Regions from separate parts of the Streptomyces sp. NPDC050743 genome, predicted to be linked through region 2. Evidence: riboswitches for the same ligand, from Rfam matches in the RefSeq annotation. Region 2 holds a riboswitch; the other holds the start of a gene.
The links. A riboswitch is a leader RNA that binds a small molecule or an ion and turns the genes downstream of it on or off. The one in region 2 is predicted to bind cobalamin.
Positions count from the first base shown of each region.

Region 1: another riboswitch for cobalamin. It lies ahead of ACIBJF_RS14405 (CbtB-domain containing protein); the one in region 2 lies ahead of ACIBJF_RS02705 (cobalamin biosynthesis protein).

Region 1 covers NZ_JBITGJ010000011.1:65,745-69,137, reverse strand. Annotated here, with positions in the region: gene ACIBJF_RS14415 (sensor histidine kinase) at 1-516, shown strand, start outside; gene ACIBJF_RS14410 (alpha/beta hydrolase) at 586-1,350, opposite strand; cobalamin riboswitch at 1,612-1,748, shown strand; gene ACIBJF_RS14405 (CbtB-domain containing protein) at 1,784-2,005, shown strand; gene ACIBJF_RS14400 (CbtA family protein) at 2,027-2,779, shown strand; gene ACIBJF_RS14395 (histidine phosphatase family protein) at 2,844-3,393, opposite strand, start outside.
Region 2 covers NZ_JBITGJ010000002.1:59,575-62,967, reverse strand. Annotated here, with positions in the region: gene ACIBJF_RS02710 (cobyric acid synthase) at 1-925, opposite strand, end outside; gene ACIBJF_RS02705 (cobalamin biosynthesis protein) at 922-1,887, opposite strand; cobalamin riboswitch at 1,985-2,127, opposite strand; gene ACIBJF_RS02700 (hypothetical protein) at 2,270-2,497, opposite strand; gene ACIBJF_RS02695 (anion permease) at 2,532-3,393, opposite strand, start outside.

The DNA of each region.
Region 1 (3,393 bases), on a different contig from region 2:
GACTTCACCCGCTACTCCTTCCGCCGCGGTGGCGACTTCACCACCCTCGCCGAGGAGCTGCGCTCCATCGAGCAGTACCTGGAACTCGCCCGTGCCCGCTTCGGCCGCCGTCTGAAGGTCACCCTGCGCATCGCCCCCGAGGTGCTGCCCGTGACGCTGCCGTTCCTGTGCCTGCAGCCCCTCGTCGAGAACGCCCTCAAGCACGGCCTGGAGGGGTCCGTGGAGCGCATCAGCGTCACGATCATCGCGGAGGACGAGGGCACCGAAGCCCTGGTCGTCATCGAGGACGACGGCATCGGCATGGAACCGGAACGCCTGCGCGCGATCCTGCGCGGCACGGCCGGCCCCGCCACCGGCATCGGCCTGAACAACGTCGACCGCCGGCTGCGCCAGGTCTACGGCGACGACCACGGCCTCGTCATCGAGACCGGCGTCGGAGCGGGCACGAAGATCACCCTCCGCGTCCCCAAGTTCCGCCCCGGCATCCGAGCCCGGCCCACAGGATTCACGGCCTAGGCGTATTGACCAGATCGGGGCCGCGCCGGCGGCGCCCGACCGGCAGGCCGGGCGCCGCCAACGCTCATGTCAGGCCCGCACGGCGGCCGTTCGGCCGAGATGCCGGGCGAAGAACCGGACCGCGCTGGCGGCCTCGAACCGAGGGAGCTCCTTGTGCTTGCCCGCGTTGGCGTGCAGGGTCTTCTCCTTCGAGGCGAAGGCGTCGAACAGCGCGAGCCCGGCCTCGCGCGGGATGTGCTCGTCGTCCCACTGCATGTCGTACTCGATCGGGATGGTGATCCGCTTCGCCTTCTCCGCCAGGACGTCGGGCCAGTGCTGGCCGAAGACCGCGGCCGTGATCCGGGGTTCGGCCGCCACCAGCGGCACGCCGATCGCGGTGCCCATGTTGATGCCGAAGTAGCCGACCGGCCCGCCGGCGCCGATTTCCGCAAGCTCCTGGAGGGCGTCCAGGGTCGCCTGCCACTCGGGCACGGCGAGCTCCGCGAGGTGGGCGTTGTAGCGGACGACGATCGGGCCTTCCGGCTCGCCCGCCGCCCTGGCCCGGTACAGCTCGGCGATCTCCTGCTCGTCGTGCGCCGTGCGCGGCCGGTCGCCGTGACCGGGCGCGTCGATGCAGGCGACGTGGAAGCCGCAGCCGGTCACCAGGAGTTCGGCGCGACCCGCCATCGCCGGATGCTTCTTGTGGTTGCCGCCGCCGTGGCCCAGCAGGACCAGGGGCGCACGGTCCGCGCCGGACGCGGGCGACCAGAGGACACCGGGGACCTGGCCCACGGTGAACTCGCGTTCGATCATGCCGTTGGAGGACGACTCGGCGGTGAACTTCAAAGATTCCATGGCGTGTTGCCTTTCGGGAGTGCCTGGTCTTCGAGGCGCTCCCGGCGACACCTACGTCGATCGCCCGACCGTGACGACGAGGGGGAGCACCCACACGAATACAGCGTTCATGGGTCTCACCTCCTCGGCCTGGTGCACGGTCGACTGCAACCTACCGGACGGGTCCTCAGCCCGCCCAACCCTTTTTCCCGCCCGTCTCCTGCCGTCCCACCTGGCGGGAGAGGAAGATCACTTGGGCGGGAGGCGGTCTTGGCCATGCGCGCGTCACGCGGTACGGTCGGTCCGATATCGACGACGGCGAAACGGAAGCCGGTGGGAATCCGGCACGGTCGCGCCACTGTATGCGGGCCCCAAGGGGCTCGTGAGTCAGACCCGTGGCCGTCGTCCTGTGCACCACCGAGATGGGACGCGAACTCCCAGAGGAGGTCCTGCCATGGCGCAGACCGTCGCCCAGCCGACAGCCACCACCCCCGCCGTTCCCGCCAAGCTGCCGCTGAAGGCGATTGCTCCCTGGGCGGTCTTCTTCGGCGTCCTCATGCTGGTCCTGCTCTACTTCGTCGGCGCCGAGCAGGGCGCCACCTCCGTGCTCAACGGCACGGGCGTCCACGAGTGGGTGCACGACGCCCGCCACCTGCTGGGCTTCCCCTGCCACTGACGCGAGGGTCGTCGCACGCCCATGAACTCCGCAACCGTACGGAACCTTCTCGTCCGGGGCATGCTCGCCGGCCTCGCGGCCGGAGTGCTCGCCCTGGTCGTGGCCTACGTTCTCGGTGAGCCGAACGTCGACAAGGCGATCAGCTTCGAGGAAGCCCACTCCCACGAGCACGAGATGGAGGTCGTCTCGCGCTCGCTGCAGTCGACCGCCGGCCTCGCCACCGGTGTCCTCGTCTACGGGGTCGCCTTCGGCGGCATCGGCGCGCTCGCCTTCAGCTTCGCCCTCGGCCGCGTGGGCCGCTTCGGCCCGCGCGCCACGGCACTGCTGCTGTCGGGCTGCGCGCTGCTCGCCGTGTACGTCGTGCCGTTCCTGAAGTACCCGGCCAACCCGCCGTCGGTCGGCAGCCCCGACACCATCGGCAAGCGGACCACCCTGTACTTCCTGATGATGCTGCTCGGCGTCCTGCTGGCGGTCGCCGCCACCATCCTGGGCAAGCGGCTCACCCCGCGCCTGGGCACCTGGTGGGCCACGGTGGCCGCGGTGGTCGCGTTCACCGTCGTGATCGGCCTGGCCTACCAGTTCCTGCCCGTCGTCAACGAGGTGCCCAAGGGCTTCCCGGCCACCCTGCTGTGGCGCTTCCGGCTCTCCGCCCTGGCAATCCAGACCACACTGTGGGCCGGATTCGGCCTCGTCTTCGGTGAGTTGGCCGAGCGGCTGCTGAACCCCAGGCCGACCACGGCCGCGGGCCGGCGAGCGGTCCCGGCCGCACACTGACTCGCCTCCATACGGCACAGGGCCCGACGGAACCCTCCGTCGGGCCCCATGCCGTTCTCCGTGCCTAATCGGCCTCCGGCGCGGCAAGCGGACGCCCCAGTCGCAGATTCCAGCGCCCGGCCCGGCCGCCGAGCGCGGTCACGGTCAGCGGCGGCACGTCGAGGCGCCAGAAGACCGCATCGGGCAGGCCCAGTGCGTCGACGACCGCCGCCCGCACCACCTCCGGTTCGGCCACCGCGACCGTACGACCCTGAAGCTCCTGCGCCTCGGCCAGCCAGCCCGCGACCCGCGCGCACAGGTCCCGCACGGACTCGCCCCCGTGCGGTGCGGACGCGGGGTCGGCGAGCCAGCGGCCCACCGCCTCCGGTTCGGCGGCCCCCACCTCGTCCAGGGTGCGCCCCCGCCAGCGACCCACGTCGAGGCCCGCCAACTCCCCTACCGGCACAGCGTCGAGGCCCAGTGCCGCGGCAGTCTCCCGGCAGCGGGTGCCGGGGGAGGTCAGGACACGGGCCGCGGAGGGCAGCGCGCCGGCCGCCGAACGGGCCCGTGCCGCGCCGCTCTCGTCGATCGAGCCGCCGTCGTCGAAGCGGGCCTGCCGCAGCGACGCGCTCATG
Region 2 (3,393 bases):
GCGTGCCCGGGATGACGACCAGGTCCGCGTCCGCCAGTTCCTCCGGGCGGTCCACGAACCGCACCACGACCCCTGGTTCGGCGGCGAGCGCGTCCACATCGGTGAAGTTGGACATCAGCGGGATCGCGCACACGGCGACCCGCAGCACGTCCTCGCCGACCGGCGGGGCGACGGAGGACTCGCGGACCGTCCCCCGCAGGGACACCCGCAGCCCGTCCTCCTCGTCGATGCCGAGCCCGTGCCGGAACGGCAGCACGCCGTACGTGCGCCGCCCGGTGAGGCCGTACAGCATCTCCAATCCGGGCTCCAGCAGGGAGACATCGCCGCGGAACTTGTTCACCAGGAACCCGGCGACCAGCGCCTGGTCCTCCGGCGAGAGCAGGGCCACGGTGCCGAAGAAGGAGGCGAAGACGCCCCCGCGGTCGATGTCGCCGACCACCAGCACGGGCAGCCGCGCGTTCCGCGCGATGCCCATGTTCACGATGTCGGTCCGGCGCAGATTGATCTCGGCCGGGCTGCCCGCGCCCTCACAGATCACCGCGTCATACGTGCCCCGCAACTCGGCCAGGCAGTCCAGCACCGTGCCGAGGAGCTTCTGCTGCCGCCCGCCGTGGTAGCCGCGTGCGCTCAACTCGCCCACCGGCTTGCCCAGCAGCACCACCTGGCTGCTCTGCTCGCCGCCCGGTTTGAGCAGCACCGGGTTCATCAGCGCGGTCGGCTCGATCCGGCACGCCTGGGCCTGCATGGCCTGCGCCCGCCCGATCTCCGCGCCCTCGCGGGTGACGAAGGAGTTGAGCGACATGTTCTGCGCCTTGAACGGCGCGACCTTCACGCCCCGGCGCACCAGCCACCGGCAGATCCCGGCCGTCACGACGCTCTTTCCGGCGTCGGAGGTGGTGCCGGCGACGAGGAGTCCCCCGTTCACTTCCCACGTCCCTTCAGGACCTTGACGAGACCTTTGGCGAGGGGGCGCGCGGCGACCGTGCCGCCGAGCGCGAGCAGGCCGACGCGGCGGGAGAGTCGTACGGCCCGGTCGATGTCGGCGACCCCGACGGCCCGGCCGGTGCCCCCGTTGAGCACGGGCCGGTGCTCGACCCGGCCGCCGTAGGAGAGCGTTCCGCCCAGGCGGACGCCGAGCGCCCCCGCGAACGACGCTTCCACGGGCCCGGCGTTGGCGCTCGGGTGCCGATGGGCGTCGGCCTTCCAGGCGCGCAGCGCACCCCGCGGGTCCGGTCCGGCCGCGGCCGCGAGGACGGCGGTCAGCCGGGCCCCCGGCCAGCCGGCCAGGTCGTCCAGCCGGGCGGAGGCCCAGCCGTAGCGGCGGTAGCGGGGCGACTTGTGACCGACCATCGCGTCCAGGGTGTTGACGGCCCGGAACCCCAGCAGCCCCGGCACCCCGGCCACCGCCCCCCACACCAGAGCGCCCACGACGGCGTCGGAGGTGTTCTCGGCGACCGACTCGACCACGGCCCGGGCGATCCCGTCGGCGTCCAGCGCCTGCGGGTCCCGGCCGCACAGATGCGGCAGCCGCGCCCGCGCGGCCTCGACGTCCCCGGACTCCAGGGCGCGCCCGATCGTGCGGGCCTCCCGGGCGAGCGAGGTGCCGCCGACGACCGCCCAGGTGGCGGCGGCGGTCAGCGCGGCGGAGGCGGCGGGGGAGGGGCGTACGGCGCGTGCGGCCAGCGTGCCGAGTGCGACGGCGCCACCGGCGCACGCGACGGTGTGCACGGCGCCCCAGCCGCGGTGGTCGTGCCACAACGCGCGGTCCACGGCAGCGGCCGCACGCCCGAACGCGGCGACCGGATGCCCGCGGCGCGGATCGCCGAGGAGCAGGTCACCGAGAAGGCCGGCGGCGGCGCCGTACGCGTAGGAGCGATCGGCACCCATCGGCTCAGCCGGCCGTGGGTGCAGGAGCGGGCCTGGTACGGGTCCTTCGGCAGCCGAGCATGGCGATCTGTGTCCTCACTCAGGGTGTCCGCGCCCTGGTTCGACGAGATTCGGCGGTGAGAGTTCCTGGCTCCCGGGGGTTCTTCCCCGGTGACAGTGGCGGGACCGCGCCGGATTCGCACCGGCTTCCTCTCTTGCCGCCGTACATGGCCTGGGCAGTCCACCACGCGCCCGGAACGGCCGTCAACTTGCCGTTGACCTGCGCGGGGAGAGTGTGCCGATCCCCACATCGCGGGGCGCACGTGACTCCTGGGCACGACGAAGGCTCCCCTCCGTCACGGACGGCGGGGAGCCTTCGGGTTGCCTGGTTCGTGGTGTTCCGTCAGGACTTGGAGACGATGAGGAAGATGCCGTACGACACCGCCGCCGCGCAGGCGGCGAAGCAGAGGTAGGCGCCGGTGACGGCGAGGGTGGCGGAGCCGCCCTCGGCCGCGGCCTTCTCGCGCCGCGCCAGACCGTTGATGCCGAGGGTGAACAGGGCCACCAGGCCCACCGTGAACACGAGGCTGGCGCCGAAGACGGAGCCGAGGGCCGACCAGTCGATCTTCATGGGGTTGCTTCCTTGGTTACCGGTGTGGCCGGGGTCAGACGGTGGCGGCCGGCGGCGCGGCCTCGGGGGCGGGCTCGGCGGTGGCCGGGGCGGGGATCGTGGCCGTCAGGTCCTCGGTGATCGTGCCCGCCGGGGGCGGGGTCACCGCGGCGATGGCGGTGGTCACCACGCCGGCCGGCTCCTCGGGCGCGTCGACGACGTTGGTGTGGTCGACGACCTCGCGGCGGGAGACCTTCCAGATCGCGGCGCTCGCGGCGACCAGGAAGACGGCGACGACGGCGGTGCCCCAGTCACCGAGGTCCGTGACGGACTCGGCGCCCGCGCCGACCAGCGCGGCGGCCGGGAGGGTGAGCACCCAGGCGACGGCCATGCGGGTCGCGGTGGACCAGCGGACCACCCCGCCCTTGCGGCCGAGGCCCGCGCCCATCACCGAGCCGGAGACGACATGCGTGGTGGAGAGGGAGAAGCCCAGGTGGGAGGAGGCCAGGATGGCGGTCGCGGCGCTGGTCTGGGCGGCGAAGCCCTGGCGCGGCTCCAGGTCGGTCAGGCCCTTGCCCATGGTGCGGATGATCCGCCAGCCGCCGATGTAGGTGCCGAGCGCGATGGCCAGGCCGGCGGAGAGGATGACCCAGGTGGGAGGGTTCGAGCCCGGGGCGATGGCGCCGCCCGTGATCAGCGCGAGGGTGATGATGCCCATCGTCTTCTGGGCGTCGTTGGTGCCGTGGGCGAGGGAGACCAGGCCGGCGGAGGCGATCTGGCCGGCTCGGTAGCCCTTGCGGGTGGCCTCGCCCTCGGCCTTGCCGCCGATGCCGTAGGAGAACCGGGTGGCCAGCATCGAGGCGACGCCCGCCACGATCGGCGCGGCGACCGCGGGGAGCAGCACCTTGGTGACCAGG